DNA from 4 places in the Cobetia sp. 5-11-6-3 genome. Region 3 is predicted to be linked to each of the others. Evidence: predicted binding sites of a transcription regulator. Region 3 holds the regulator's gene; each other region holds the start of a gene.

Region 1 (7,807 bases), on a different contig from region 3:
GATGACACAGATCCAGCAGGTCCTCACTGAGGGTGCCCGCCAGCAATTCCGCCTCATGCTGCACGAAGGCCTGGGCCACGTCATTGACCGCCCGCTCCATCGCCGCGCCCCTGAGGGCCGCCACCTTGCGCCGCTGTGACGTGCCACGCGCGACCATGTCGTCATACTCCCGCGGCGCGCCACCACTGATGCCGGTCAGAATCTCGTAGACCTCCTCGAACTGCAGTATGCCCATCTCGAGACCATCCTCGAGATCGAGCAGCGCATAGCAGATGTCATCGGCAGCCTCGACCAGCCACGCCAACGGGTGGCGACACCAGCGGCCATCGTCACGCGCCAGCAGCCCGCAGCGCTCGGCCACCTGATCCAGCAGTTCACGCTCACTCTGGTAGCAACCGAACTTGCCGCCTGCCGTGGCGTGCTTCACCGTCCAGGGATACTTGAGCAGGGTGCCCAACGTCGCCGCCGTCAGGCGCATGCCGCCATGAAACTGGTTGTATTCGATCTGGGTGACGATACGAAAGCCCTGGGCGTTGCCTTCATAGGTGAGCAGGTCTTCGCGCTCGGCCTCGCTCAAGCCTGACAGACGCCCGTGGTCACTGGCGGCCTCTGCGGCAAACCAGTCACGGATGGCATATTCTCCGGCATGCCCGAAGGGTGGGTTGCCGATGTCATGTCCCAGACAGCCGGTCTGGACGATGACGCCGAGGTCGGCGGGCGTGACCCACTCGGGCAGATGGTCCTTCAACTTCTCGCCGACCATCATGCCCAGCGAACGCCCGACGCAGCCGACCTCCAGGGAGTGGGTCAGACGCGTGTGGATGTGGTCGTTGTCGGTCAGCGGATGCACCTGGGTCTTGCGACCCAGCCGTCGGAAGGAGCCCGCGAACACGATCCGGTCGTGATCCTTGTGGAAGGGCGTACGGCCCATCTCACGCGATACGGTGCCCGGTGCGTCATGCAGGCGACTCGGCTCCAGCAGTCGTTCCCAGTTCATTGATGACATCAGGCAACTCCTTGGCAGGCGCCCGAGAAACGACGCCGGCGAGCAGACAACGGTGAATGACGGGCAGAAAAAAAGAGAACAGGGATTGTGGCACCCTGTTCTCTTTCTCTCCAGACCGCTGGGCGGTTCTCCTGTCCGCCCAGACGGTTTCTCTACCCGCTCAGGTGGTTCATCACCCGCTCAGTCTGAGAAGGGTGCTCGACACTGCCTGGCGCCGGGGCGGCTCAATCCTCGGCCAGTGCCGGCAACAGCACCTTGAGCTTGCGCGTCAGCGTGTTGCGTCCCCAGCCCAGCAACTCGGCGGCTTCGCCCTTGCGACCGCCGGTATGCTTGAGCGCCGTCTCGATCAGGATGCGCTCGAAGTCGGGCACCGCCTCTTCCAGCAGATGGGTGTGGCCGGCGGCGAGCGCGCGGTCCGCCCACTCACGGAAGGCACCACGCCAGTCCCCGGACGCGGCCTCGGTGCCACTGACGTCACGCAGTTCCGGCGGCAGATCCTCGACCATCACCTCGCGGCCCGAGGCCATCACCGTCAGCCAGCGACAGGTGTTCTCCAGCTGGCGCACGTTGCCCGGCCAGTCGAAGCGCGTGAGGTGCTTCTCGGCCGCCTCGGTGAGCACCTTGGGGTCCGTGGCCAGCTCGCGTGCGGCTTCAGCGAGGAAGTGCTGCATCAGGCGCGGGATGTCCTCACGGCGCTCTGACAGCCGCGGCAGGTGGACGCGAATCACGTTGAGGCGGTGGAAGAGATCCTCGCGGAAACGACCATCCTCCACCAACGCCTCCAGGTGCTGGTGGGTCGCGGCGATGATACGCACATCCACCTTGACCGGCGTGATGCCCCCCACGCGGTAGAACTCGCCATCCGCCAGCACCCGCAACAGGCGTGTCTGGGTTTCCGCCGGCATATCGCCGATCTCGTCCAGGAACAGGGTGCCACCATCGGCCTGCTCGAAGCGTCCGCGACGCAGAGCGGTGGCACCGGTGAAGGCGCCCTTCTCGTGGCCGAAGAGCTCTGACTCCATCAGGTCCTTGGGGATCGCCGCCATGTTCAACGCGATGAACGGCTTGGCCTTGCGGGGCGAATGCTGATGCAGCGCCTGGGCGACACGCTCCTTGCCGGTCCCGGATTCGCCGTTGATCAGTACGGTGATGTGCGACTGGGACAGGCGGCCGATGGCTCGAAAGACCTCCTGCATCGCTGGCGCTTCCCCGATGATCTCCTTGGTCAATCCTTCCGGCACCACCGCGGGGGCCTTGGATTCCCGCGCGTGCGCCACGGCACGCCGCACCAGCGCCAGCGCCTCATCGACATCGAAGGGCTTGGGCAGATACTCGAAGGCACCGCCCTGATAGGAGGCCACGGCACTGTCGAGGTCGGAATGGGCCGTCATCACGATCACCGGCAGGTCCGGATAGCGCTCGCGGACTCGTGCCATCAGATCGAGGCCATCGATACCGGGCATGCGGATGTCGGTGATCAGCACATCCGGGCACTGGCGCATGATGCTGGCTTCTGCCTGATCCGGGCGCTCGAAGCTTTCCACCTCGAGGTCAGGCTGGGCCAGAGCGCGCTCCAGTACCCAGCGGATGGCGCGGTCATCATCGACGATACAGACGCGTGCAGTCTCGCTCATGAGGGATCTCCAGAAGTGCCGGCAAGCGGGATTAATAGTCGGAATTCGGTATGGCCGGGGCGCGAGTCACACTCGATCAACCCCTGATGCTGGTGCAGGATGCCCTGGGCGATGGAAAGCCCGAGCCCTGAGCCTTCGGCGCGCCCCGAGACCATCGGGTAGAACAGCGTCTCGCGCAGCGCCTCGGGAATGCCCGGGCCGTTGTCACTGATCGCCAGCTCGCAGACCAGACGATGGCGCTCATGACCCAGCGTGAACTGCCGCCGGGCCCGCGTGCGCAGGGTGATCTCCCACGGCGCCTCATTGCCATCGGCTGATTCGGGCTGCGGCTGCTCGTTGAGGGCCTGGGTCGCGTTGCGCGCGATGTTGAGCACCGCCTGGATCAACTGGCCTTCATCGCCGATGACTTCAGGAAGGCTCGGGTCATAGTCGGCCGTCAGCTTGATGTGATGCCCTTCCGCCGCCAGCAGGGAGCGCACCCGCTCGGTCACCGAGTGGATATTGACCGGCGACTGCAGCGGTGGCCGATTCGGCCCCAGCATGCGATCGACCAGATCGCGCAGGCGATCCACCTCCTCGATGATGATGCGCGTGAACTCCACCATCTGCGGCTCCGGCAGATCGCGCTCCAGCAACTGGGCCGCGCCCCGGATACCGCCAAGCGGGTTCTTCACTTCATGCGCCAGCCCGCGTGTCAGCACCTTGACGGCTTCCTGCCGAGCGATCAGCGCCTCCTCGCGGGAGATCTGCATCAGACGATCACGCGGCTCGATTTCCACCAGCAGCTCATTGGCGCTGACCGGGGTCGCGGTGAAGTCCACCGTCAGCGGCTCGTTGGCCGCATTGACGATCTCGGCCTCACGCTGGGTATAGGGATGCTGTTCTTCCAGCGCCTTGCGCAGCACCTTGATGGGCTCTTCATCCAGCCCGGTCAGATGTTCAGGGGAGCTGCCCTTGACGCGCACCAGGCTGACCGCCAATAGCGTCTCAGCCGCCGGGTTCAGCCATACCACGCGCAGCTGTGCATCCAGCACCACCACGGCAGTATTCAGGTGTTCGAGCAGTCGTTGATGCATGCCTTTATCCGCCATTCGCAGTACGTCTCCCTGTTCTGCAATAACCGCGCCAGTCTGGTGCAAATGCCGCGTGCATGGCACCCGCGCCGATGCACCTCTTTCGGGCGTCGATTTGAAGCACCATTATGGTGCACCAAAGGATCGCACTGCCAACCCGATGCAGCAGACCTGCTCATCAGCGGGCGTGCTGCTGCATCGCGGGCGATACCGTTGCCAGACCTGGCGACAAAAAAGGCCACCCGAAGGTGGCCTGATGACCTGGCGCGCGAGTCACGTGTCGTTCGCAAGCCAGGAGGGCTGTCATCCCCGTCTCTCAGCCACCCCCGGCATTGGCCGGGTTGTTGGGATTGCGCGGGAGATTGACGCTGGCGCGTTGCACGTAGACCACTCGGGGCTCGGTGGTCTGGCGCACTCGTCCGGAGGCATCCAGCAGCTCCGCCTGGATGACGTGCTTGCCACGCTCGAGCCCCGGCACCATGAAGACACTGCTGTTCATGGCCGATTGCGACGGCGCGCCATCCACGGTCACGCGTACCTTGTGCTCGGGACGCAGCTGCGGCTCGATGGCAAGGCGCACCGCCAGGTTGCCGGCCTGCCCCGTGGGCAGCGTCTCTTCATTGCTCGGGCTCTGGATGAAGAAGCGGGTATAGCCACGGAAGCTGACATCCACGGCAGGCGCGGAGGGTCGGCTACGGGAAGCGGTCTCGGACGGGGAAGATGACACGCCACGCGAAGCAGGCGCGCGCGAGGGAGCAGCCTCGGTGGAAGGCACCACACTCAGCGGCGTCAGCTTGACCTTGCTGCCGCCCGCCGGCTGATCACTGAACACCACGTTGCCGTTGGCATCCACGTGCCGGTAGACCTGAGCCGCCTCGAGGTCCGCCGAGACGCTGCTCAGGGCCAGCACCGCTGACAGGCAGAGACCGAGCGTCGTCATGCCCGGCAGGCGAGCCATCCGCCGCATTCCCTTGACCGGCAAGGACCTGCTGTCACCCACTGAACCGATGCCACGCGAAGAAGAAGTGAAGGGCCACATCCGGGAATTCCTGAAGAAGTCATGGGAAGCCAGAAGCGCGCATCCGCTCCTGCCAGTCGTGTCACTCACTCGGACGCTACCAGCGTGCCAGAAGTGACATATCCTGCTGCCAAGTTACAAAGCTTCCCGCGTTGATACCAGCCCTGCTTGTTGCGACGCGACTTTCCGCGACGGGTCACGGGTCCTGGACAGCCGGGAGTCAGCTCTTGGAGCACATGTCTCAGAAACGAGAACAGGGCCATACCTGTCGGTATGACCCTGTGTGTCTCGCCTCACGCATGCCCCGCGCTCAGACTGCTCCGGGCGGGGCCGTGAGCGACATGCGCCGTCGGTAGATCAGACGCTGTAGTACATGTCGAATTCGAGCGGGTGAGTCGCCATGCGCAGGCGCTGGATGTCTTCGCCCTTCAGCTCGAGGTAGGCATCGATCATGTCGTCGGTGAAGACGCCACCCTGGGTCAGGAACTCACGATCGCCGTCCAGCGCGGTCAGTGCCTGTTCGAGGCTCTCGGCCACGGTCGGGATGGACTTGGCTTCTTCGGCCGGCAGGTCGTAGAGGTTCTTGTCCATGGCATCGCCCGGGTGGATCTTGTTCTTGATGCCGTCGATACCGGCCATCAGCATCGCGGAGAACGCCAGGTACGGGTTGGCCGTCGGATCCGGGAAGCGAGCCTCGACACGCTTGCCTTTCGGGCTGGCGGTGTACGGGATACGGATGGAAGCGGAACGGTTGCGGGCAGAGTAGGCCAGCATGACCGGGGCTTCGAAGCCCGGCACCAGACGCTTGTAGGAGTTGGTGGACGCATTGGTGAAGGCGTTCAGCGCACGAGCGTGCTTGATGATGCCGCCAATGTAGTAGAGGGCCATTTCGGACAGACCCGCGTACTCGTCACCGGCGAACTGGTTGTCGCCATCCTTCCAGAAGGACTGGTGAACGTGCATGCCGGAACCGTTGTCACCGACCAGCGGCTTGGGCATGAAGGTCGCGGACTTGCCGTAAGCGTGCGCCACGTTGTGGATCACGTACTTGAGTTCCTGAACCTCATCGGCCTTCTTGACCAGGGTGTTGAACTTGACACCGATCTCGTTCTGGCCGGCGTTCGCCACTTCGTGGTGGTGAACTTCGACTTCCTGACCGATGGCTTCCAGGGTGTTGCACATGGCAGCACGGATATCGTGGAAGCTATCGATCGGCGGGACCGGGAAGTAGCCGCCCTTCAGACGCGGACGGTGACCCAGGTTGCCGCCTTCCGGCGTGGAATCGGTCGCCCATGCACCTTCTTCGGAAGAGATCTTGAACATCGCGCCGTTCATCTCGTTCTTCCAGTGCACTTCATCGAAGATGAAGAATTCCGGCTCCGGACCGAAGAAGGCAGTATCGCCCAGACCGGTGGACTTCAGATATTCCTCGGCACGCTTGGCGACGGAACGCGGGTCGCGCTCATAGCCCTGCATGGTGGCCGGCTCGATGACGTCACAGCGCAGCACCAGAGTGGTGTCTTCGGTGAACGGGTCAAGGAAGGCAGTGCCGTCGTCCGGCATCAGGATCATGTCGGACTCGTTGATGCCCTTCCAACCTTCGATAGAAGAACCATCGAACATCTGACCATTCTCGAAGAATTCTTCGTCAACCGTGCGCGCCGGGATGGAGACGTGCTGCTCCTTGCCCTTGGTGTCGGTGAAGCGCAGATCAACCCACTTGACTTCGTGTTCTTCAATCAGGGCAAGTGTCTTCTCAGCCATGGTAATTCTCCGATGGAGCCGGCGGCTCGGTTGCAGTTGGTGTCAGCGTTGTCTGTTCAGGTCTTTCGTTGTCTGTCTTTTTTCTCATGGTCAGCCAATGGATGCCAGCCATGAAGAGGATGACCTGATAATGCATCGAGCGTGCCAGAATGAAGCGCACCAGAACATCAACAACAATAACTGACTGAAAACAATGAAGAAATACATGCACCCAAAGATGACATGCTGGATTTTGCAGCGAGAAACATGACCCCACAAGGTGCAGAAAAGAGGATTGCGCAGGCACGAATTATCATATTGGTGCATCAAAAAATGCCCTGGCACCAATATGGTGCACGGCGAGCCATCAGGCCGATCTGACCGGTCGCATCAGCCTCACGCTGGCCGCGTCAATTCGAGAGAACTCGCTGTCGATGACGGTCTTTTTCGCTCGTGATCGTCATGGCAGCCCCTGGCCACAAGTTTTTTTTCATCTGTCACAAGCGCGCGGAAAAGACTTGAGAGACAATCATTTGGGCACTTCAGGCCAATCCATGGCCCTCACTGACCCGCCTCGTGAATGCACGATGCTGGCAGGAGGCATGCCATGCCCCCTATAATGCGCCCCAAATCACAAGCGCCCGGTACGCGAGCGCCCATTTTCCGCACAGGTTCCCGTCGTGATCGAGAAACTTCGCAACATAGCCATCATCGCCCACGTTGACCACGGTAAAACTACCCTGGTCGACAAGCTCCTGAGTCAGTCTGGCACCCTGGACCGCAAGGCCGAGGGTCAGGAACGCATCATGGATTCCAACGACCAGGAAAAAGAGCGCGGCATCACCATTCTCGCGAAGAACACCGCGATCCAGTGGAACGATTACCACATCAACATCGTGGATACCCCTGGGCACGCTGACTTCGGTGGCGAAGTCGAGCGCGTGATGTCCATGGTCGATTCCGTGCTGCTGCTGGTCGATGCTGTCGATGGCCCGATGCCGCAGACTCGCTTCGTGACCCAGAAGGCTTTCGCCCAGGGTCTGAAGCCGATCGTCGTCGTCAACAAGATCGACCGTCCGGGCTCTCGTCCTGACTGGGTCGTCGACCAGATCTTCGATCTGTTCGACAACCTGGGCGCGACCGACGAGCAGCTCGACTTCCCGATCATCTACTGCTCTGCCCTCAACGGCATTGCCGGCATGGATCCGGAAGACCTGCAAGACACCATGGACCCGATGTTCCAGTCCATCGTCGACATCGTCGAGCCGCCGAAGGTCGAGCTGGACGGTCCGTTCCAGATGCAGATCTCCGCACTGGACTACAACAGCTACGT
Region 2 (7,807 bases), on a different contig from region 3:
CTGGCCCACGCGGAGGGTATGAGCGTGTTCGGGCTGTCATGCCTTCATGAAAAGGCATTGATATTTCTCATTGATATCAATTTAATCAACAAGATAGCGGAGTAATGGGCGTGATGATGTGGTGATGCTCTCATGACGGGACATGGGTGTTGCACGGATGATGCAGACGATGATCAGTGACGAGACTCGATACCGGTGCGTCCCTTTTTCGTTGATGTCCGCACCCTTGATGCAACGCTTGAGGCATGGTGATAGGTATCGATGACAATCAATTCTCACACGCGCACGATCACTCGTGGCGTGGCGCAAGACGTGGGAAATGACAGGAACGTCAACAGGTATTCTGGTGAATCTGGCAGGATTAATAAATGACCTGAATCAGGATTGAAAACGGCTGATGACGAAAATCATTCATTGCCATTAATGCGATATCGTTTGCCTCATGCGAGGGGATTATCGACTGGTGCGAGGAAGGGACTGACAACCAGCAGTCGATCAGCTGTCGTGTCGTTGGAAAGGATGGCAAACGTGAACGCGGCCGGCGCGCTGGCAGGAACCGGCAGACATGTGAATTCGCAGGTGGAGGCGTGCAGGCGAGCGAGCGCTGGCTCTGTTATGCTCTGCGCCCGCACGCATGCCTGTTCGGCTCGTGCCTGTTCATCGACTGAAGGAATGTCCTCGTGACTGACGCCACCGCCACCCCTGCCTTTGCCTCTCTGGCGCTGGCGCCCGAGCTGCTCACCAATCTGGAGACGCTCGACTATCACACCATGACGCCGATTCAGGCGCAGAGCCTGCCGCCGATGCTGGAAGGGCGCGATGTCATCGCCCAGGGCCAGACGGGCTCCGGCAAGACCGCCGCCTTCGGCCTCGGCCTGTTGTCGCGCCTCAAGGTCTCGCGCTTTCGTGTCCAGTCGCTGGTGCTGTGCCCTACGCGTGAGCTGGCCGATCAGGTCGCCGGCGAGATTCGCCGTCTGGCGCGCGGTCTGCACAACGTCAAGGTGCTGACGCTGTGTGGCGGTGCGCCCTTCGGCCCGCAGCTGGGCTCGCTGGAACACGGCGCGCATATCATCGTCGGCACGCCGGGCCGTGTGGACGAGCACCTGCGCAAGGGCAGCCTGAGCCTTGCCGAGCTCAATACCCTGGTGCTGGACGAGGCCGACCGCATGCTCGACATGGGCTTCGCCGAGGTGCTGGATGCCATCATCGCCGAGACCCCGGAAGCGCGTCAGACGCTGCTGTTCAGCGCGACCTTCGCCGATGGCGTGCGCCCGATCGCCGAGCGCATCCTGCGGGAGCCGGTCAGCATCGAGGTCGCCTCCACCCACGATGACAGCAGCATCCGTCAGCTGTTTCACCGGGTAGCGGATGAAGAGGCGCGTTTCGAGGCGCTGCGTATTCTGCTGCTCAAGTATCGTCCTGACACCAGCGTGGTGTTCTGCAACACCAAGCGCGAGGCACAGGAGGTCAGCGATGCCCTCAATGAGCACGGTTTCAGTGCCATGGCCCTGCACGGTGATCTGGAGCAGCGCGAGCGTGATCAGACGCTGGTGATGTTCGCCAACAAGAGCACCTCGATTCTGGTGGCCACGGACGTCGCGGCACGCGGGCTGGATATCGACGCGCTGGATGCGGTCTTCAATTACCAGATCGCCCGGGACCTCGATGCCCATGTCCACCGTGTCGGGCGTACCGGTCGCGCGGGCAGCTCCGGTATCGCCTGTACGCTATATACCGAGAAGGAAGACTATCGCCTGGCCAAGCTGGGAGATTTCCTCGAGCAGACGCTGGAAGCCGAGCCGCTGCCGGCGAAGAGCATGCTGACCCGTGAACCCTTCCGCGCGCGCATGGCGACGCTGCAGATCGATGGCGGCAAGAAGGACAAGCTGCGTCCCGGCGACATCCTCGGTGCCCTGACGGGCGATGGCGGCCTGCCGGGCAGCCAGATCGGCAAGATCAAGGTACTGGCCCGCACCACCTACGTGGCGGTGGAGCGCGATGTCGCCAAGGCCGCGCTGACCCAGTTGATGAACGGCAAGCTCAAGGGCCGTTCCTTCCGCGCGCGTCGCCTCAAGAGCTGACAGGAGCGCCCGCCTGATGGCGTGGAAATCAGCAGAGGAGTGACATGGCAGGTCCCACGTCTCTCATCTGGATCACGACCTTGTCATCACGTCATTCGATGCCCGCCACTTCGGCGGGCATCGTGCTTTTTGAGCAGTAGATTGACTCTCGCGGGCCATGACGGCGGTGGCTAAGCTTGGGGGTGACGGCCCTGATCGACAGGGCGCTGAACCGGTAACTCGTGATGACTGACAATCCCGCCGATAATCTTCGCATCCGTGAAGAACGTCTCATCGATCATGAGCGCATCTACCGCATCCATGAATCCGTGTTTGCCGGCCACCGGGAGGCTCGCCTGGGCGACAGACTGCGTCGCAGTGATCTGGCGCAGATCTCGCTGGTGGCCGAGCGCTTCTCTGACCCGGAAAGCGGGCGTCACCTCAGTGAAGGCGAAGGAGGGCTGCTGGGGCATGTGATGGCCTCGCGCGTGGAACTCTCCGGCTGTCCGGGGCGCGTGCTGATGGCATTGGCGCCTCTGGCGGTGTTGCCCCAGCACCAGCGTCATGGCATCGGCAAGCGGCTGGTGATCTCGGCGGTCAAGCGTTGTCGTCTGCTGGGAGCGGGCGCCGTGGTGGCGGCGGGTCATGCCGAATTCTATGCACATCTGGGCTTTCATCCGGCGCGCCATTACGGCCTTTATTGCCATCACGAGGATGTGCCTGGCGCCTTCGTGGCCATCGAGCTGGTGCCGGACTATCTGGCGGGGCTGGGAGGCGAGGTGCTCTTCGACCATGGTTTCTCTGACCTGGGCCTCTGACTCGAGCGCAGATTCGCGCTCTGAGCCGGGCTCCTCGAAGGGGTTTGCCCTGTGGTGTGCCTCGTCACTCGGTCATCCCCTTGCAACTCGGCGTTGCGCCACCCTTGAAACCGCGCGACACCCGCTCCATGTCCTGTGTATCCCCGCGCTGTTGTCTGTACTGGTGTGCAGGCCGGGGCGTTATCCCGACCGATGATTCAAGGAGAGACATCATGAAGCTCAAGACTCTGGGTAGTTCGCTGATGATTGCCATGCTGGGTCTCGGTGGCCTGTCACTCGCCGGTTGCGAGGACGAGGGCCCGATGGAGAAGGCTGGCGAGAAGATGGACAACGCCGTGGAAGACGCCGGTGACAGCGTCGAGAACGCTACCGACAGCTGATGGCTGGCCGTGACTCGCTCGCGAGCACGGCGAACCGCAAGGTGTGAATGCACAAAGGCCCCGCCTCTCAAGAGGCGGGGCCTTTGCATGTCAGGGCTCCGTGTATCAGGGCTCCGTATATCAGGGCTGCATGTGTCAGAGGTTTGAGAAAGTCTCAGGAAGAGACAGGCTCAGACAGACACGGGCTGCTGGTCGCTCTGCTGCTTGCGTTCCGCGACGGCGGCGTCATAGGCGCGGCCTTCCTCGGCCTCGGTGGCGGCGCTGAAGCGCACCAGCAGGGCGAACAGCGAGATCACGATCACGCCCATGCCCAGATACATCAGGCCTTCCTGGTAGGTCAGTTCTTCACTGCGGAACAGGAAGCCCGCGGCGACAGCCCCCGCGTTGCCACCCGCGCCGACGATACCGGCCACCGCGCCCAGTGCCTTGCGATTGACGAAGGGCACGATCCCGAAGGTGGCGCCTTCCGCCATCTGCACGAACAGGCTGAACACCAGCATGATGCCGATGGCCACCGCGAGGGTTTCCATCTGGGCGAAGCCGACCAGCGCCACGCCTTCACACAGCAGCGCGATGAACAGCCAGCGCACGCGACCCTTGAGGCCGGACTGACGGGCGAACAGGTCGGAGAAGACGCCGCCCAGGGTGCGCGCGAACAGGTTCATCAGGCCGAACAGTCCCGCGATGAGGCCGGCGGTGGCGAGGTCGAGATCGAAGTGATCGAAGAAGTAGATGGCGGCGACGTTGTTGATGGTCAGCTCGACCCCGAAGCAGGCGCCGTAGACGAGGAACAAGGCCCAGACACGGATGTCGCGTGCCGCCGCGCCGAAGGTGGCGCGCATGCTGTATTCCTTCTCGGCCTTGGGCAGCTCACCACGCTCACGCAGCTCGCTGAAGTTGCCGTCCGGCGCATCCTGGGTGAAGAAGTAGTAGGCGATCCCGGTGAGGAACAGCACGATGCCCGGCACGACCATCGCCAGACGCCAGCCCAGGGTCTGCTCGACGCCCAGCATCAGCAGGCCGGCCATCACCAGCGGCATCAGCATCTGGGTGGTGCCGCCGCCCAGGTTGCCCCAGCCGGCGGTGGTGGCATTGGCGGTGCCGACCACGTTGGGGCCGAACATCACGGAGGTATGGTACTGGGTGATGACGAAGGACGCGCCGATGGCACCGATGGCCAGACGGGCGAGGAAGAAGGATTCGAAGCTGTCGGCGAAGCCGATGCACATCACCGGCAGAGAGCCGAGGCACAGCAGCCAGGTGTAGGCCTTGCGTGGCCCGATGCGATCACACAGCACGCCGATGGCAAGTCGCACGATCACCGTGATGGCGACGGAGGCGATGATGGTGTTGCCGATCTGGGTCTTGGTCAGGCCGAGGTCATCGCGCACCACGGCCATCAAGGGCGCGATGCCGAACCAGCCGAAGAAGCAGACGTGGAAGGCGAACCACGACATGTGGAAGGCGCGCATCTGCGGGGTATTGAAGCTGAACAGCCGGATACGGCTGGCCTTGTTGCGAATATCCATGAGTGGGCTCCTGGTACAGCGTCGGTGCCGGACGCCAGGGTCTCGGCGCACGACGGGTGGTCGAACAGCTGTGAACGACAGCGGGGCGCCTCGTCATTGAGGGGCCTGGTTCGACGCACTCGTACTCCCGGGAGCCTGGTCCACGTCATGGATGATGCATGGCACGCTTGTCTGCCATTGCCTGACTCAAAGCAAGTAGCGCGCCACTTGCGGGGGTGTTGTGCGTCCAACCCCCGTCATATCAAGGGCTTGGAATCATCATGTCGGGCAAGACAGCAGTGGGGAGTAAGCAGGGCGATGCCCAGTGGCGGTGCGCGGCGGGGTGAGGATGATCCAGTCTGGCGCACGTGGCGGGCGAGAGATCGCCAGATCACGCCATGCATCATTGCTGTGCAGCCGGGCGCGCCCTTGCGCACTGCGGAAGGCCTTTAAGGCCAGCGCTGCACCAGTTTGTGGCATGAATCCTGCAGTGTCAGAGGCGTGACGCCATCCTGACTCCCGCTTGCGAAGACGCCGTCGTCGTTGATCTCGGACGTCGGTGCCTGATCGCTCGAGGCGTCGCCTGACACCCCGGCACCACCGCCTGACACACTGCCAAGGAAGCCTGATATGCCCGTGACCGTGTTGATCGTCGATGTGCGCAGCGAGCGTTCCGCCGCTCTGGAGCAGGCGCTGTTGAGCGCCGGCTTCGAGGTGGCGCTGCGGGTCGATGAACACGAGGACCTGCATGCGCTGGTGCAGCACCATCAGCCGGATGCCGTGATCATCGACGCCGACCTGCCCAGCCGTGACACCCTCGAGCACCTCGGCCAGCTGGGGCGTCACTATCCCAAGCCGATGATCATGCTGGCCAGTGAGGACGCGCCGGACCTGGTGCGCCAGGCGGCTGGCGCCGGCGTGTCCGCCTACGTGGTGGATCACGTCATGCCGGCGATGGTGCGCAGCATGGTCGAGGTGGCCATCACCAGCTTCGAGGCTCACCGTGCCCTCAAGGGCGAGCTCAATCGCACCCAGACCACTCTGATACAGCGGCGCAGCGTGGATCGCGCCAAGGCGCTGGTGATGGAGAGTCGCGGACTGGGGGAGGATGCGGCCTACCAATACCTGCGCAAGACCGCGATGAATCGGCGTCTGGCATTGCACGAGCTGGCCGATGAGCTGCTCAAGGCGTCGCGTCGGCACTGAGCCGAGTCTCGTGATGTCCTTCTCTTTCGATCGTTCAAAAGGTGGATGTGATGCTCAGTGATTCTCTTCTCAATGGTCATCAGTTGACGCTGGGGTTGATGCCGCTCAATGACGCGGCTCCTCTGGTGGTGGCGGAGCGTCAGGGGTTCTTCCGTGAGGAGGGGCTGGCCGTGACGCTCAAGTGGCAGCCGTCGTGGGCGGCACTGCGCGATGACCTGCAGACCGGCGTGTTGCAGGGCGCGCAGATGCTGGCGCTGATGCCGCTGACCTCGACCCTGGGGCTGGATGGCCGCGCCACACCGGTGATCAGCGCGATGACGCTCAATCTGGGCGGCAACTCCATCACCCTGTCGCGGGCCCTGATGGCGGCGCTGGCCGAGGAGGGGCATGACCTGGGCTCTCCGCTGGCGGTGTCTCGGGCGCTGGCGGCGCACGTGCAGAAGCGCCGCGAGCGTGGGGAGGCGGCGCTCAAGCTTGCCAGCGTGCATCCCTTCTCCTCTCACCGCTATCTGTTGCGTTACTGGCTGGCGGCCGGCGGGATCGACCCGAATCGCGACATCGAGATGCGTGCGGTGGCCCCGCCGTTGATGGCCGCGCAGCTGGCAAGTGGCGCGCTGGACGGCTTCTGTGTCGGAGAACCCTGGAACAGTCTGGCCGCCGTGCAGGGCATGGGGCAGGTGGTGGCGGGCAGTCATGATATCTGGCGCTTCGGGCAGGAAAAGGTGCTGGGCGTGCGCGAGGACTGGGCGGAGCAGCACCCGCTGGCGCATCAGGCGCTGATTCGCGCGCTGCTCAAGGCCTGTGCCTGGCTGGACCGCCCGGGCAACCGTGAGCAGGCCGCGCAGTGGCTGCATGATGAAGGCATGCAGGAAGTGCCGCTTTCGGTGGTGGCGCGTGGACTGCGCGACGTGGATGTCGAGCAGTCGGTGGAGGCGTTCCAGCGGGAAAATCCCGGCTGGACCATCTTCCATCGCTACGCGGCCAACTTCCCGTGGCGCTCGCAGACCCGCTGGTATGCTGCCCAGATGCAGCGCTGGGGGCATCTCGAGGGAGTCAGCGACAATGACCTCGAAGCGACCCTGGCACGCTGCGTACGCCCGGACCTCTACCGCAGCGCAGCCCGCAAGCTGGGCATGGTGGTGCCGGTGGCGGATGAGCGCAGCGAAGGCACGCATCCGGCGCCCTGGTGGCTGAGCGGCGAGGCAGGGCAGGTGCCGATGCCGGCGGATGGCTTCATCGATGGGGCGGTCTTCGAATGACACCGCTGGCGCGCGCTGAAGCGTGAGGCGACAAGCCGAGGGGTGAGCAGTGGGAAGCGAGTCAAGAGGCGAGAGGTGAGGGGTGAGGGGGTAGAGAAGAGACGCCCGCGAGCGCGAAACCTGTCGGCTCAGGCATGTTGGCAGTGCGGTTATGATATTCTCATCCCACTGCCAGCACCGCGTCAGGGGATCGCATGACCACTCGCAAGTCTCAGATTCGCAAGGATAATGTCGGCCGCATCCTGCTTGCCGCCGAAAAGATCTTCGCTCTCAAGGGCTATGTCGGCGCCAGCATGGTCGATATTGCCGCCGAGGTAGAGCTGCCCAAGTCCAATCTGCATTACTACTTCAGCACCAAGGAATCGCTGTATCGCGCGGTCCTCGATGGTCTGCTGGCGCTGTGGAAGGAAGATGCGCTGTGCTTCGAGGCCTATGACGACCCGCAGCTGGTGCTCTCCACCTACATTCGCGCCAAGATGATGCACTCGCGCCAGCGTCCGTATGGCTCCAAGGTATGGGCCAGCGAGATCATGCAGGGCGCGCCGGTGCTGGGCGAGGAGCTGACGGTGTGGCTCG
Region 3 (7,807 bases):
CTCATCCCGGTGGCAGCCTTGGGCGGCGACTGCTGCTGCGCGTCCAGGACGTCATGCATCAAGGCGATGCCCTGCCACGCGTGGCGCTGGGCAGCCCGCTGCGCGATGCGCTGCTCGAGATCACCCGCCAGGGCATGGGGTTCACCTGCGTGATCGACGAGGACGAGCATCTGGTCGGCGTCTATACCGACGGGGATCTGCGCCGCACCCTGGATCAGCACGGCGATCTGCGTGCGCTCAAGGTCGATGACGTCATGACGCGCGGTGGCAAGACCATCCGCTCCAGCATGCTGGCCGCCGAAGCGGTGCGCATCATGGAAGAAAACCGCATCAGCGTTCTGGTAGTCTGTGACGAGGATGAGCACCCGATCGGCGCCATCCACATGCACGGCCTGCTGGCCAGCGGCGTGATCTGAACTCCCCCGCGGGATTGCTGTCTCTGCACGACAGTCCCGTGAGTCTGGCGAGGGCAGCACGCAGCCGTTGGCGGTCGTCGCCTACAGGAATGCGTCACGCATGCACGGAATGCGAGGAGAAAGACCATGAATGACATCACTTCCCTGGCGGAGGGCTACCCCCAGGACATCATCGACCGCTCACGTCGCGTGCGCCTGCTGGCGCTGGATGTGGACGGCGTGCTGACGGACAACCGGCTGCACTACGATGCCAATGGCGTGGAAACCAAGAGCTTCCATGTCCAGGATGGCCACGGCCTCAAGCTGATCCTGCGCAGCGGTATCCGGGTCGCCTTGATCACGGGTCGCAGCTCGCCGATGGTGGAACGTCGCGCCAAGGAGCTGGGTATCCAGGACGTCATTCAGGGCCGCGAGGACAAGCTGGTCGCGCTGACCAACCTGTGTCGCGAGCACGATATCGCGCTGGATGACGTGGCCTACTGCGGAGATGACCTGCCGGATCGCGAAGCCATCCGTCGCGTCGGCCTGGGGGTCAGCGTTCCCAACGCCATGCCCTATGTGATGAGCGAAGCCAATTGGGTGACCACTCGTCAGGGCGGTGATGGTGCCGTGCGCGAGATCTGTGATCTGCTGCTCAAGGCACAGGGCCACTGGGCCTCGGTGCTGGATACCTATCTGCAGGAGTCGCGCGCCTGATGCCACGTCTGCCCCGTCCCTCTCCGCGCCTGTGGCTGATGCTGCTGCTCCTGCTGGTCGGCGGCGTCATGGCCCTGATCGAGCAGCGCAACAGTCTGGAGTCGACAGTGGATGTCGACGCCAGCAGTGATGAGCCGGATTACTATCTCGAGGGGGCTGACATGACGCGCTTCGATGCGCGGGGAGTGTCGATCCAGTCGATGACCTCCCCGCACATCGAACACACGCCAGGCGATGACGTGACGCGTGCGCAGGCACCGAAGATCCGTACCAACGACAGCGAAGACCGTCGCTGGTACGCCACGGGTGACAGTGGCGTGTTGAGCGCCGGCGGCGACACCTTCACCCTCGAGGGCAGTGCCAGACTGCGCCAGCCTTCGGATGCCTGGACACTGGACACCGACGTGCTGCATTACAGTCGTGAGCAGAACCGTGCCTGGAGTGACGTGCCGGTGGTGATCACCCAGAATGGTCAACGCGTCGAGAGTGACCGATTCAGCGCTGACCTCTCTCAGGATTCCGCCCAGCTGGAAGGCCGCGTCCGCAGTACCCTGCAACCCGGCAAGGGCAAGAGCGATGCCGCCCGGGAAGCCGAGACTCTCGACACCGGCAATGACACCACCCGTGACGATGATGGCCGCGTCTCCAGCACCTTCGATGCCGCACCGGCCCAGGATCAGTGAGCGCGCCCCTGCATGCGCCGAATCCTCTCTCCCCGATTTCCGCTTCACGATGGCCTGAGTGATCGTGAAGCCTTACCAGTTCTGCCAAGGAGCACTCCATGACTTCAACGACTCTCACGCCCTTGACGGTCTGGCGCCAGACACTCAGACCCGGTGTCATGGCCCTTGGCCTGGCACTTGGCATGACGACGCTTTCCCCGACCGCACTGGCGCTGGACAGCGATGCCAACCAGCCGATCAACATTGCCGCCGACTCACTGTCACTGGATGACAAGGCCGGCACGGCCACCTATACCGGTCGCGTGGAAATGCGCCAGGGCAGCATGAAGCTGGATGCCGCGCGCGTTGACATCAGTCGCGCCGACAGCGGCGAGATCTCCCTGGTCAAGGCCACCGGCCAGCGCGCCTACATGGAGCAGAAACCCGATACCGACGAGCGACTGGTCAAGGGCTGGGCGAATACCATTCGCTACCACGCGCTGGAGCGCCGGGTGGAACTGGTCGGCGATGCCCGTCTGGAGAAAGGCGACGACACCTTCGAAGGCGGCTACGTGGAATACTTCCTGGACAAGCGCCAGGTCAATGCCAGCAATGGCACCGATGCCTCATCCTCCGAGGGGTCACGCGTCCACATGACCCTGACGCCACGTGGCGCCAATGCCAGCAAGGACCAATGAGCATGACTGCTGCCAGCCCACGTACCCTCAGCGCTCGTCATCTGGCCAAGGCCTACAAGGGTCGCAAGGTCGTCAAGGACATCTCGCTGGAAATCCGCCAAGGTGACATCGTAGGCCTGCTGGGCCCCAACGGGGCCGGCAAGACGACCTCGTTCTACATGATCGTCGGCCTCGTGCGCTCGGATGCCGGTAGCGTGACCATCGATGACCACGACCTGTCCGGCGCCGCCATGCATCAGCGGGCTCGCGCCGGCATCGGCTATCTGCCCCAGGAAGCCTCGATCTTCCGCAAGCTCTCGGTGTCCGACAACATCATGGCGATCCTCGAGACGCGCAAGGACCTGGATCGCAACGGACGCAAGGCACGCCTGGAGGAGCTGCTCAACGAGTTCAGCATCACGCATATTCGTGACAGTGCCGGCATGAGCCTTTCCGGCGGGGAGCGCCGCCGCGTGGAGATCGCTCGCGCACTGGCCACCGAGCCGGACTTCGTGCTGCTCGATGAGCCGTTTGCCGGCGTGGACCCCATCTCGGTGGGCGAGATCAAGAGCATCGTGCGCCAGCTGCGCGACCGCGGCATCGGGGTGCTGATCACCGACCACAACGTGCGCGAGACACTCGACATCTGCGATACCGCCTACATCGTGGGCGATGGTCAGATCATCGCGCATGGCGACGCCGACACCATCCTCGCCAACCAGCAGGTGCGTGATGTCTACCTGGGCCATGAGTTCAAGCTCTAGCCCGAGAGTGCCGTCAGCCTGGTGAGTGCCGTCCGACCTCTTCTGCTCTCACCAGCACCCTCCACCACCCGCCACTTCCTGCTTCACTGTCGGGGCCTCGTTCCCCGCCCCCTCACGCAAGCGCCTCGACATGCGCTTGCGTAATCTCCCCGTGAACCCTCCTGCTCTGCCACACCTCACTCGAATGCATGACGTCCATACCACCTTGGTGGCAACATGGCATGCAAGTTGCTTGAATATTCTCGACTGCCCCTTGTCAGTGCCCCGACCCACGGTATAGCGTAGATGCACGTTCCTTTGCCGTGAATGACAGACCCCATGAAACCCACCTTGCAGCTTCGACTCGGCACTTCCCTGACCATGACCCCGCAACTTCAGCAAGCGATCCAGCTGCTGCAGTTGTCGACGCTGGACCTGCGTCAGGAGATACAGCAGGCGCTCGAGTCAAACCCCATGCTGGAGCTTGACGAGGAATACGAGTCGCTGGATGTCGCGGAGACACAGGACAAGAGCGAGATCTCCACCTCCGAGACCAACAGCGAGATTCCTGAAGAATACCCTCTCGACAGTGACTGGTCGGACCTCTACCAGGACCACGCAGGCAGCCTGACCAGTTCCGGCAGCGGAAGCTCGAGCGAGGACGGGCCGGACTTCGATCGCAACACCAGTGTCGAAAGCCTGCAGGACCATCTGCGCTGGCAGCTGGCGATGACGGACCTCGATGCGCGTGAACGGCAGATGGCGGAGAGTCTGATCGATGCGGTGGATGGGGCCGGCTACCTGAGCATGAGCCTGGACGAACTGGTCGATGGCCTGCGAGGTCAGGGACTGCCCGGCCTCAAGGCGTCGGAACTCGAGCAGGTCCTGCTGCGCCTTCAGCAGTTCGATCCCACCGGTGTGTTCGCTCGAGACCTGCGCGAATGCCTGCTGCTGCAGCTGGCCCTGCTGCCGGACGATCTGCCATTGCTGGCCCAGGCCCGCCGTCTGGTGCGGCAATTCCTCGAGGCACTGGGCAATGACGATCGCAAGCTGCTCAAGCGTCGCCTGAGCCTGGATGATGATGAGCTGGATCACGTCATTCGTCTGGTACGGGCGCTCGACCCGCGCCCGGCGTCCGCCTGGGGCGAGCCTGCCAGTGATTACGTCATCCCGGACCTGCTGGTCCGTCATACGCGTCACGGCTGGCAGGTCGAGCTCAACCCGGAAGCGCTGCCCAAGCTGCGTATCCAGCCGGAATATGCCGCCCTCATCAAGCGGGCCGACAAGTCCGCGGACAACACCTTCCTCAAGGACAATCTTCAGGAAGCCCGCTGGCTGATGAAGAGCCTGTCCTCACGCAACGACACCCTGCTCAAGGTGGGCCGCGAGATCATGGCGCGCCAGATCGACTTCCTCGAGCAGGGGGAAGAAGGCATGAAACCGCTGATCCTTGCCAACATCGCGGAAGTGGTCGAGATGCACGAATCCACCATCTCGCGGGTGACCACCCAGAAATATATCCACACCCCGAGAGGCGTGTTCGAACTCAAGTTCTTCTTCTCGAGCCAGGTGGGTGGCAGCGGCAACGGTGACGCGCACTCCAGCACCGCGATCCGTGCGCGCATTCGCAAGCTGATCTCGGAAGAACCGGCGCGCAAGCCATTGTCCGACTCACGCCTGGTGGATCTGCTGGCCAGTGATGGCATCGAGGTAGCGCGCCGGACGGTCGCCAAGTATCGCGAGGCCATGGGCATCCCCTCCTCCAGCGAGCGCAAGCGCTTGGCGTGAGTCTCGACAACGGATACCCGCAGGCCAGCGGGCTCCACACGTCGGAGCGCTGAAGCTCGCCCCCTTGCACCTGCCATCCTGGCATCATCTGCCAATCGGTCGTCTGAATACCGGTTGGCAATGCCTGTCCTTGCGACTGCGTGAGTGACTTCACGCCCCCAATTGCCTATTTTTCCAGCCACTTTTCTCCAGAGTGCTTTCTTTTTCTCTCACATCCCACGGACAGATAGCCAGGTGTCCCCACCGACTCCTGCCACACGAACGTCGACGTAAATGCTGACATTGGCCACAAACGGCCGGTTTCTCGAGCCCCATTCCGTCCGTGATGCGAGGCGATGCTCATGAAGAACCTGCTGATATCCCTCGCTGGGTTGAAGACAAGCCTTGCCCCACGATGCAGCGCAGCGTTGATCTTTGTTCAAAGCTTGGGCATTGTCGGGGTAGACGCTCGGTACACCGGCACCGCCGCTCTCGCCAGCAGATGATCGCCACGAGACCATGGCCGGAGTCAGAAAGTGGCCGCGCGTTCAATCAGGGTTTGCTCGCAGTCAAAAAGGGTTACAATTCAAAGGCAACCCGCTGGATAAAGGAGCGTGTCCATGCAAGTGAATATCACCGGGCATCATGTGGAACTCACCGATCCTCTCCGCGATTATGTCAACGAGAAGCTCGCTCGCCTCGAACGGCATTACGACAACATCACCAATGTTCAGGTGACACTGTCGATCGAGAAGGAACGCCAACAGGCTGCCTGCACCCTGCACGCCGCTGGCGCCGACCTCCATGCCCTGGCAGAAGACCCCAACATGTACGCTGCCATCGACGCGCTCGCCGACAAGCTGGACCGCCAGCTGGTCAAACACAAGGAAAAGTCCCAGGCTCGCTCTCAGGGCACCGGGACCCGTTGACCTTCTGCCATGACACTTGATCAGATCCTTCCCCCCGAGCGCACGCTCTACGGCGTCCCCGGGGGGAGCAAGAAGCGGGTGCTGGAATTCTTCAGCACCTTCATTGCTCAGAACATTCCCAGCCTGGACAGCCAGGAAGTCTTCTCGCGCCTGATCGGGCGCGAGAGACTGGGTTCGACGGGCATCGGCCACGGCGTGGCCGTGCCACATGCACGCAGTCCACACTGCAAGACCCCCATCGCGGCGTTCATGAAGCTCGGTGACCCCATCGACTTTGACGCCATCGATGGCGAACCCATCGATCTGCTGTTCGTGCTGCTGGTCCCCGAGGAGGCAGATGACACCCATCTCACTCTGCTCGGCCAGGTGGCGGAACTGCTCAACTCGCCCACCAACCGGGCAGCATTGCGCCAGGCAGACAGTCAGCGAGCATTGTTCGATGCCCTGACCTCGGCCATCGCCGAATTGCCGGCGCGCTGAACCTGCAAGCCCGGACTCGCTCCGGGCTTGTCGCTGACTGGCCTCAGGCACCCTCCGCTTTCACCTCATGCTGACCTCGCCCTGGGAGAGCACTCCATGAAGATCGTGATCATCAGTGGTCGCTCCGGTTCCGGCAAATCGATTGCCCTCCAGGCGCTGGAAGACATTGGCTACTATGCCATCGACAATCTGCCCGGCATGCTGCTGGCACCATTGGTCGAGCAGCTGGAAAAGGACAGCCCCACCCGCCGGCGCATCGCGGTCTCCATTGACGCGCGCAACCTCCCCGATGCCCTGAGTCGCTTCCCCGAACTGCTCGACAGCGTTCGTCAGAGCGGCATGGATGTGCAGGTCGTCTACCTGACCACGGACTCCCGTGTCCTGCTCGAACGCTATTCCGCGACCCGCCGCCGTCATCCGCTGACCCGCGACAATGACCGCACGCTGGCCGAGGCCATCGAGATCGAGCAGCAGACACTGGCCCCGATTCGTCAGAAGGCGGATCTGGTCATCGACTCGACCAACCTCAGCGTGCATGACCTGCGCTCGCGCATCACCGAACAGGTCGCGCAGCATAGCTCTCGTCATCTGACACTCACCTTCGAGTCCTTCGGCTTCAAGCATGGCGTGCCGACCGATGCCGACATGGTGTTCGATGCCCGCTGCCTGCCCAACCCCTACTGGGACATCAATCTGCGCAGCGATACCGGTCGTGATGACAGCGTGGCGGAATTCCTGCAGCGCTACCCGGACGTCAAGGCAATGCAGGATGACATCGCCGGCTGGCTGGAACGCTGGCTGCCCGCCTATCAGGCCAGCAATCGCAGCTACCTGACCGTTTCGGTGGGCTGTACCGGCGGCCAGCATCGCAGCGTCTATCTCTGCGAGCAGCTGGCCGAACATTTCGCCAAGCAGCTTCCGGAAGTGCGTCTACGCCACCGGGAACTGGGGATCCATACGGCCCTGGCGATCGGCGATACCCGTCAGGAGTCACACGATGCCCAGTCGTGAACTGGTTCTGACCAACAAGCGCGGGCTGCATGCTCGCGCTGCCACCAAGCTGGTCAACTGCTGTGCGCCCTTCGAGGCCACGGTCATGGTCAGTCACGGTGAGCGACGCGCCAACGCGGCCAACGTCATGGCGCTGCTGATGCTGGCAGCCCCGTGTGGCACGGCGCTGATCATCGATGTCGAGGGCGAACAGGCAGATGAGGCCCTGTCTGCGATCGAGTCCCTGTTCGAGGCGCGCTTCGAAGAGGAAGAATGACGCCGCCGCACCCCGTCTGACATCCCCCGCCCGCCGGCTTTCTGCCACTTTTTCCGCGCTGATTGCCCTATCGATAAGAAACAGTGTTTTCTTTTGTCGACGCGCCCCCCTGCGCCAATGGTAGAATCAACGCTGTCCTTCATGTCGACAGGGGAAGCCGACAGATGAGC
Region 4 (7,807 bases), on a different contig from region 3:
GTTTCGCGGGCTGAGAATCCTCGAGATGTTCAGCAGCAGGCGCAAGGTGCTGACCACCAATGACTTCGCCGAGGAACTGGGCACCACCAATTCGGCCATCTACCGTATCGTCATCACCCTCACCGACATGGGCTATCTCAAGAAGATCGCTCGCAACACCTATGAACTGGGGCCACAGGTCATCTCGCTGGGCTTCAGCTATCTGGCCAGTCGTGACCTGGTCGAGGTAGTGGCACCCCACCTGGACACCCTGCGCGATCAGACCACCATGTCATGTCACCTGAGCGTGCGTGAGGGCACGGATGCCATCTATCTCTACCGCGCCTTCGCCGCACAGCGCATGTCGGTCAACATCCCCATCGGCTCCCGTCTGCCGTGTCATGTCAGCGCCATGGGGCGCATCCTGCTCACGGTGCTGGGCGAGGATGAACTGCAGCAGCTCTACCGCCAGATCCGCCTGGATGACTACCCACCGCCGGCGCCCCAGAACCTGCCGGCATTGAAGGATGCCATCGAGGAAGCTCGCCGCCAGGGATGGGTGGAAAGTCGCTCCGACTACGCCACCGCCATCGCCACGGGGCTTTATGACCACACCGGCCATCTGGTGGGCGCCATCAATATCTCGGGCCCCGATGCGATGATGGCCGACGAGCGCCGGCGCCTGCTGTTGCGCGGCGCGCTGATGGACTGCGCCCGCCATATCAATCATGAGCTGGGGGGACTGCACCGCCGCTGACAGGCAGTTTCCTGCTGGTCGCTGCTTGTTCTCCCGGGACGTCCATCATCCCTCTTGTTTCCCTCTTGTTTCCCTCTTGTTTCCCCCTCCTTTCCCCATCCCTTGCCCACCCTTTCCCCTTACGCTCCCCCTGGAACACGAGAAGGCCCGCCAATTGGCGGGCCTTCTCGTATCACACGCTGACAGGACTCACCTCACTCGGGGAATCCAGCACTTGGGGGGCAGACTCAACGCGCCGCCCCCTTGAGCACCGCAGCCGGAACTGCAGCGCTCGCCTTGCCGGCATGCCCGGACGCAGTGCCTTCTCCCTGTGACGGGGAGGACATGTTCACGAATTCCGGGTAGGCCCCCATGCCACATTCGTGCATGTCCATGCCTTCCAGTTCCTCTTCCTCGCTGACACGCAGGCCACCACAGACCTTCTTGATCACCAGCAGCGCCACCAAGCTTGCGCCGAACATCCAGACGAAGATGATCAGCGTGCCCAGGATCTGGGTACCGTACGCGGCGTCCGGATTGGAGAACAGCACTGCCATGATGCCCCACAGGCCGGCGGAGCCGTGTACGGAGATGGCACCGACCGGGTCATCGATCTTGAGACGGTCCAGTCCCACCACCGACAGCACCACGATGATGCCGCCTACCGCACCGACCAGCACCGCAAGGCCGGCAGACGGCAGCAACGGCTCGGCAGTAATCGAGACCAGACCGGCCAACGCGCCGTTCATCACCATGGTCATGTCAGTCTTGCCGAACATCGCGCGTGACAGCAGTGCCGCGGCCACCATCCCTGCCGAGGCCGCGGCATTGGTGTTGACGAAGATACGCGCCACGCTGTTGGCATCATCGAGACTGGCGATCTTGAGCATCGAGCCGCCATTGAAACCGAACCAGCCCATCCACAGGATGAACATGCCCAGCATGGCGACCGGCAAATTGGCACCCGGAATGGCACGTACCTTGCCGTCCACGCCGTAGCGCCCCTTGCGCGGACCGACCAGCAGCACCGCCGCCAATGCCGCCGCCGCGCCCGCCATGTGCACGACCACCGAGCCTGCGAAGTCCTGATAGCCCATCGCATCCAGGAAACCGCCGCCCCACTTCCAGTAGCCTTCCACCGGATAGATGACCGCGACCATCACCACCGCGAAGATCAGAAACGGCCACAGGCGCATGCGTTCCGCCACGGCCCCCGAGACGATGGACATGGTCGCGGCGGCAAACACCGCCTGGAAGATGAAGTCCGCCATGCTGGAGTAATAGACCGCCCCTTCGCCAGCACTGATGTCGCTGAGGGTATTGTCAGCGCCGAGCATGAACGACAGCCCCGGAATCACGCTGCTGATGGCGTTGTCACCGGGATACATCACGTTGTAGCCCACCACCAGGAACACCAGACAGGCGATGCCGTAGAGCAGCGCATTCTTGGTCAGGATCTCGACGGTATTCTTGGAGCGCACCAGCCCGGATTCCAGCATCGCGAAGCCGCAGGCCATGAACATGACCAGCGCGGTACACATCAGGAAGTAGAACGTATCCAGCGCGTAGCTGAGTTGCAGCACATCGATATTCACCAGCGTTTCCCCTTTGTTGTTATCCGCAAGCGCTGTGGTCAGTGGCTTGCGATCCATTCCCTATCACGCCCTCGGCGCCGAGAGCGGTTGGCCGAGAGCTCTTTATCAAGAGCTCTTTATCAGGAGCTGTCTGCCAGAAGCAGCTTGCCGAGAGCGTGGCCTAGACCGCTGCCTGCGCCGTCGCTTCGGCCATGGCCGCCACGCTTGCCTCGCGGGCTTCCAGCCACTCGAGCACGCTGGGCAGATAGCGCGTCAGTCCCTTGTAGTCGATCAGCTCCGGCGGCAGCGTATGCAGCACCTTCAGCAGACGCGTCTGCCAGACCGGGTTGGTACACAGGTCCTCGAGGCTGATCAGATAGGTGCGGATACCGAAGAACAGCGCATGACTACGCGGCATGCGCACCAGCGTCTGCAGCTCGACGCGCAGATGCACATCACGACCGGCGTTTTCGGCGGTGATGGTGGTGCGATCACTGCCCCACTCGGCATAGGTCTCCGGGGAGCTGTCCATGCGCGGATGGATGGTCATGGTCCAGTTGAGGCGTCGCACCGGCCCGCCGACCTGGATGGCGCACAGGTATTTGAGCGCGCGATCGAACACGCCCATCTCATGCGCCAGCGGCACCGGACCATGCCACTGCTTGAAGCTCATGCCGGCATCGAAGGCCAGTGACCAGTCCGCCGGACAGGTGATCATGCCGGCGTCCATGAAGAGGTCACCGTCGCGCTGGTCGAGCAGCGCGATATCGCCCTGCATCTGACGGCCGATATAGTCCAGTGGCGGCAGTGGCAGGCTGGTGGCATCACCCATGCAAAAGGCCTGCTCCAGCCCCAGCAGATGGTTGCGCCACACGCAGTCATCGCCGTCGCGCTCGAAACTGAAGGCCTGCGGATAGTCCCGGGCGTAGTGCGTCATCACGAATTCCAGGAAGTCCCAGGCTGCCGGCTGCATGTGTGGCATCACCAGGCAGCGTCTGGGGTCCTTGGCCAGCACCCGCTCACGCTCGGCGATCTCGCTCAGGTAGTGCTCATCGATATCCAGCATGTGCTCGGTGATGGAGCCCGGCTTGCCCGGCAAGACATGCGGCTCGATATTGACCGAGTAACGGTACTCATCTTCCGGGAACGGGAAGGGAAAACGCTGGATGGCGTAGTCGGAGTTCTTGAAGGTGAACTGACCATGGAACGCCTGGTCATCTCGCGGGGAAAATTGCATGTTCCTGCTCCTTGGGGGTCCATCTCGCGAAAGACGGTTTCAGAGATCCAGCACCAGCCGCTGGCTGCGTGCCCGGGAAACGCAGGGCATCATGCAGCGCTGACTGGCCCGCTCCTGTTCATCGAGGAAGGCGTCACGGTGTTCCGCCTCCCCCTCCAGCATCTCGACCCGACACTGTCCGCAGACCCCGCCGCGACACAGGCTCGTCACCTCGACACCGCTGCGCTCCAGCGCTTCCAGCAGGGATTCCTGGGCACCGACCGTCACTTCCACGCCGCTGCCGCGCGCCACGGCCGTGAAAGGAGTCCCCGGTTCCGGGGCGGCAAAGACCTCGTGATGGATGCGCGCGAGACTCCAGTGCAGCTCGCGCGCCGCGTCCTTCACGGCATCGATCATGGCCTGCGGGCCGCAGAGGTAGACGTGCGTGCCGTCGGGCTGACGCGCCAGCAGGGCCTTCAGATTCGGACGCTCGAGACGGTGCTGGGTGATGTTGCCACTCGCCAGATAGGGCGCGGCCTCCGGGAAGCGGGCGACGTCGAGGTCCTGGCTGCGCAGGTGAAGCTCCCAGCTGGCGCCACGCCTCTCCAATTCCGGCAGGTAGGAGAGAAACGGCGTGATGCCGATGCCGCCTGCCAGCATCAGGTGATGGCGCGCCTGCCAGTGCGGCAGAAAGAGGTTGGCCGGCGGGCTGAGCTCCAGCTCGTCGCCGACCTTGACGCGGGAATGGATGGCTTCGGAGCCCCCACGCGAGACCGGCTGACGACGCACCGCGATGCAGTACTGCGAGGGATCATCCGGCGGGCTGATCAATGAATAGGCGTTGCGACACACCCGCCCTTCTCCCGGAATGCCCAGCACCACATGACTGCCCGGCGAGAACGGCGTGAAGGGTGAGGCCTCATCGGCAGGCACCAGAGTGAGACGGCGCACGCTGCTGCTGAGCTGATCGACCGCGGCGACCCGCGCCTTCATGAAGCGAGACATGGTGCCACCTCCTCCTGTGAGGGAATCTCTCCCGGCGCTTCCGCATCGATTCGCACGCCCATGTAGGCGCCGAGACGCTTGGAAAAATGATCACGCACTTCCAGCATCAGGCCGCAGCCATCACAGGCTGACGGCGAGTGAATGACGTGCTCACTGACCTGCTGGCAGTGCACGCAGAACACATGCCGCCCCAGGGCAGCCACCGGCAACATCACCATGTCATCCAGCAGCAGCCCCTGCTGCTGAGCCAGATTGGCGACCTGCCACACGAAATGCTCACTGCCGATGATGACCAGACACCCCGCCGCGCCTACCTCGCCGATGGCACCCGCCAGCGCATCGCAGGCCAGGGGGCGATCATCGACGTCGTACCAGCGATACAGGCGGGCGCTGTCGGCGAGCCCCTTGGGCAACGCCTCTGTTGCCGGAGCGGATTGCACGGCGCCTCCCACCTCGCGGCTACCGAGCTGCCCCAGCAGCGTACTGATCAGCTGACAATGCATCTGCAGTTGCTGACGGGCGTTGCCCGCCGCCTCTCCAGTGCCTGGCAGGCTCTCGGGAGACTGGCATGCCACCAGATACCGTTGGGCATCGGGCAGCGCCTCGATGCGTGGATAGTGTTGCCGACTTCGAATCCCGGCAGTGACAGAGGATGATTGCGGGCTTTTCATGACACGACCCTGCTCTGAGAAATTGTCCTTGTTGTAATGCCGCCGTCTTGACGATGACGTGCATTCGACTACCACTCCATTTCTTGAGCATATTTCGTGCCATTGACGGCAAAATCATTACCCCGCATGCCCGGCAAAATCGTCTGAAAACCCCATTTCACATATGAAAAATCAATAGAGGTATTCACGCACCAAAACAGAACACAAAGCTCATGAATATCGGCTTGCATTCACCATTATTGCCCTGACCCAACCTCACCTCATAAGCCAATCGCTACGCCTGACATATTTCTCATTTAATGTCTTCAAGATGCTGAAAGAATGGAAAAACTTTATCTTGGGAGAATCACGATCTCACAATCGACACGACACTACGCGCTTCTCCACCGTCAGCATTCTGATGCACTTTCGCTTGCATGATATTGGCCTTTTTCCTTGATTTTACTCACCACCAAAGAAAGCGCCTCACCGAAGGGTGAGGCGCTTTGATGACTCAATATCGTCAGGTCATATTTTTCTACATCAACCGGAGCAGAGTTCTTGTCATTGCGACATTTTTCCTGGACAACATTGCGGCGATCTTGCTGACAAAAGGCTTCGCAGCTTTGCCATGACAATCATGCGCAATGGCAGCCATGCACGATCGCTCTCATGCGCAATGGCACACGCACGATAGAGATCGTGCCATCAGTAACCGCCCTGGCCCGGCACCCAGTTGGTGCCCGCCAACGGAACACGTGCCATGGCGGCCGCTTCCACATTCAGGGCGACCAGATCTTCCGGCTCCAGATGATGCAGGTGTGACTTGCCACAGGCACGTGCCAGGGTCTGGGCTTCCAGCGTCAGCACGCGCAGGTAGTTGGCCAGACGCTTGCCGGCCGCGACCGGGTCCAGTCGCTGGCTCAGCTCCGGGTCCTGGGTGGAGATACCGGCCGGACACTTGCCATCCTGGAAATCGTCATAGAAACCGGCGGCGGACCCCAGCTTCTGATACTCCTCGGCGTAACGCGGATGGTTGTCGCCCAGCGCGATCAAGGCGGCGGTACCGATGGCCACGGCATCAGCACCCAGTGCGATGGCCTTGGCCACATCGGCGCCGTTGCGAATCCCGCCGGAGACGATCAGCTGCACCTCACGGTGCAGGCCCATTTCCTGCAGTGCCTGAGTGGCCTGCGGGATGGCGGCCATGGTCGGGATACCGACGTGCTCGATGAAGACATCCTGAGTGGCGGCGGTGCCGCCCTGCATGCCATCCAGCACGATGACATCCGCGCCCGCCTTCACCGCCAGCTTGACGTCGTAGTAGGTGCGGGTCGCGCCGATCTTGACGTAGATCGGCACCTGCCAGTCGGTGATCTCGCGCAGTTCCGCAATCTTGATCGCCAGGTCATCCGGGCCGGTCCAGTCCGGGTGGCGACAGGCGCTGCGCTGGTCGATGCCCTGCGGCAAGGTGCGCATGCCCGCGACTCGCTCGGAAATCTTCTGCCCCAGCAGCATGCCGCCACCGCCGGGCTTGGCGCCCTGGCCGAGCACGACTTCGATGGCATCGGCCTTGCGCAGGTCGTCCGGGTTCATGCCATAACGTGATGGCAGATACTGATAGACGAGGCGCGAGGACTGGCCGCGCTCTTCCGGGGTCATACCGCCATCGCCGGTAGTGGTGGAGGTGCCGATTTCCGAGGCGCCACGCCCCAGGGCTTCCTTGGCCTGGGCGGACAGGGCCCCGAAGCTCATGCCGGCGATGGTGACCGGCGTGCTGATCACGACCGGCTTCTTGGCATGGCGCGTGCCGAGCACGACTTCGGTCTCGCACTTCTCGCGATAGCCTTCCAGCGGATAGCGCGACATGCTGGCGCCGAGGAACAGCAGGTCATCGAAATGCGGCACCTTGCGCTTGGCGCCCCAGCCACGGATATCGTAGATTCCCGTCTCCGCCGCGCGCTGGATCTCATGGATGACATCGCGGCCGAAGGTGGCGGATTCGCGCAGTGCCGGGTTGTAAGGCTGTGTCTGAGTTTCGTCAGTCATGTTGGGCATCCTGATCAGTAGGCTGAGGCGTTGTCGACCTTGAAGTGATAGAGCTGACGCGCAGATCCATAACGCGTGAAGCTGGCCGGGTCTTCATCAATTCCGGCACTCGCCAGCAGCTCCGCCAGTTCTTCCAGGTGCTCGGCACGCATGTCCTTGGCGATGCAGTCCGCGCCCAGCGATGCGACCGTGCCCTTCACGTAGAGTCGCGCTTCATAGAGCGAATCGCCGAGTCCTTCGCCGGCGTCGCCGCAGACCACCATGCGCCCCGCCTGGCCCATGAAGGCACTCATGGCCCCGATGTTGCCCTTGACGACGATATCCACGCCCTTCATCGAGATGCCGCAGCGCGCCGAGGCGTTGCCTTCGATGATCAGCAGGCCGCCGTGGGCGGTCGCGCCCGCGGACTGGGAAGCATCGCCCTTGACCCGCACGCAGCCGGACATCATGTTTTCCGCCACCCCGACCCCGGTGTTGCCGTGGATGGTGACGCTGGCCTTCTGATTCATGCCCGCACAGTAGTAGCCCGCGTGGCCATCGATATCGACACTGATAGCGTCATTGATGCCGCAGGCGATGTTGTGGGCGCCGTCGGAAT

The links. The regulator sigma-54, encoded in region 3, starts transcription at its own class of promoters, with help from an activator protein. The targets are predictions, from matches to a motif close to TGGCACNNNNNTTGCTNT.
Region 1: glnL (nitrogen regulation protein NR(II)) is a predicted target of sigma-54. The motif match lies at 3,751-3,768, and genes of this name have one in related genera.
Region 2: HXS66_RS05065 (ANTAR domain-containing response regulator) is a predicted target of sigma-54. The motif match lies at 5,241-5,258, and genes of this name have one in related genera.
Region 4: HXS66_RS13115 (dimethylamine monooxygenase subunit DmmA family protein) is a predicted target of sigma-54. The motif match lies at 5,266-5,283, and genes of this name have one in related genera.

What each region holds. Positions count from the first base shown of each region.
Region 1 covers NZ_BLWJ01000005.1:39,336-47,142, forward strand. The annotation lists gene HXS66_RS09910 (deoxyguanosinetriphosphate triphosphohydrolase) at 1-1,006, opposite strand, end outside; gene ntrC (nitrogen regulation protein NR(I)) at 1,231-2,640, opposite strand; gene glnL (nitrogen regulation protein NR(II)) at 2,637-3,716, opposite strand; gene HXS66_RS09925 (DUF4124 domain-containing protein) at 4,030-4,671, opposite strand; gene glnA (glutamate--ammonia ligase) at 5,089-6,495, opposite strand; gene HXS66_RS09935 (hypothetical protein) at 6,488-6,781, opposite strand; gene typA (translational GTPase TypA) at 7,155-7,807, shown strand, end outside.
Region 2 covers NZ_BLWJ01000002.1:250,610-258,416, forward strand. The annotation lists gene dbpA (ATP-dependent RNA helicase DbpA) at 681-2,081, shown strand; gene HXS66_RS05050 (GNAT family N-acetyltransferase) at 2,306-2,878, shown strand; gene HXS66_RS05055 (hypothetical protein) at 3,091-3,258, shown strand; gene HXS66_RS05060 (NarK family nitrate/nitrite MFS transporter) at 3,429-4,787, opposite strand; gene HXS66_RS05065 (ANTAR domain-containing response regulator) at 5,397-5,972, shown strand; gene HXS66_RS05070 (CmpA/NrtA family ABC transporter substrate-binding protein) at 6,023-7,231, shown strand; gene HXS66_RS05075 (TetR/AcrR family transcriptional regulator) at 7,426-7,807, shown strand, end outside.
Region 3 covers NZ_BLWJ01000001.1:796,284-804,090, forward strand. The annotation lists gene HXS66_RS03325 (KpsF/GutQ family sugar-phosphate isomerase) at 1-416, shown strand, start outside; gene HXS66_RS03330 (HAD family hydrolase) at 543-1,112, shown strand; gene lptC (LPS export ABC transporter periplasmic protein LptC) at 1,112-1,795, shown strand; gene lptA (lipopolysaccharide transport periplasmic protein LptA) at 1,894-2,472, shown strand; gene lptB (LPS export ABC transporter ATP-binding protein) at 2,475-3,215, shown strand; gene HXS66_RS03350 (RNA polymerase factor sigma-54) at 3,534-4,982, shown strand; gene hpf (ribosome hibernation-promoting factor, HPF/YfiA family) at 5,582-5,890, shown strand; gene HXS66_RS03360 (PTS sugar transporter subunit IIA) at 5,900-6,370, shown strand; gene rapZ (RNase adapter RapZ) at 6,467-7,381, shown strand; gene HXS66_RS03370 (HPr family phosphocarrier protein) at 7,368-7,637, shown strand; partial or broken gene mgtE (magnesium transporter) at 7,802-7,807, shown strand, end outside.
Region 4 covers NZ_BLWJ01000007.1:197,906-205,712, forward strand. The annotation lists gene HXS66_RS13095 (IclR family transcriptional regulator) at 1-736, shown strand, start outside; gene HXS66_RS13100 (ammonium transporter) at 964-2,367, opposite strand; gene HXS66_RS13105 (DUF3445 domain-containing protein) at 2,471-3,526, opposite strand; gene HXS66_RS13110 (PDR/VanB family oxidoreductase) at 3,566-4,510, opposite strand; gene HXS66_RS13115 (dimethylamine monooxygenase subunit DmmA family protein) at 4,495-5,181, opposite strand; gene HXS66_RS13120 (FMN-binding glutamate synthase family protein) at 5,869-7,209, opposite strand; gene HXS66_RS13125 (protein glxC) at 7,224-7,807, opposite strand, start outside.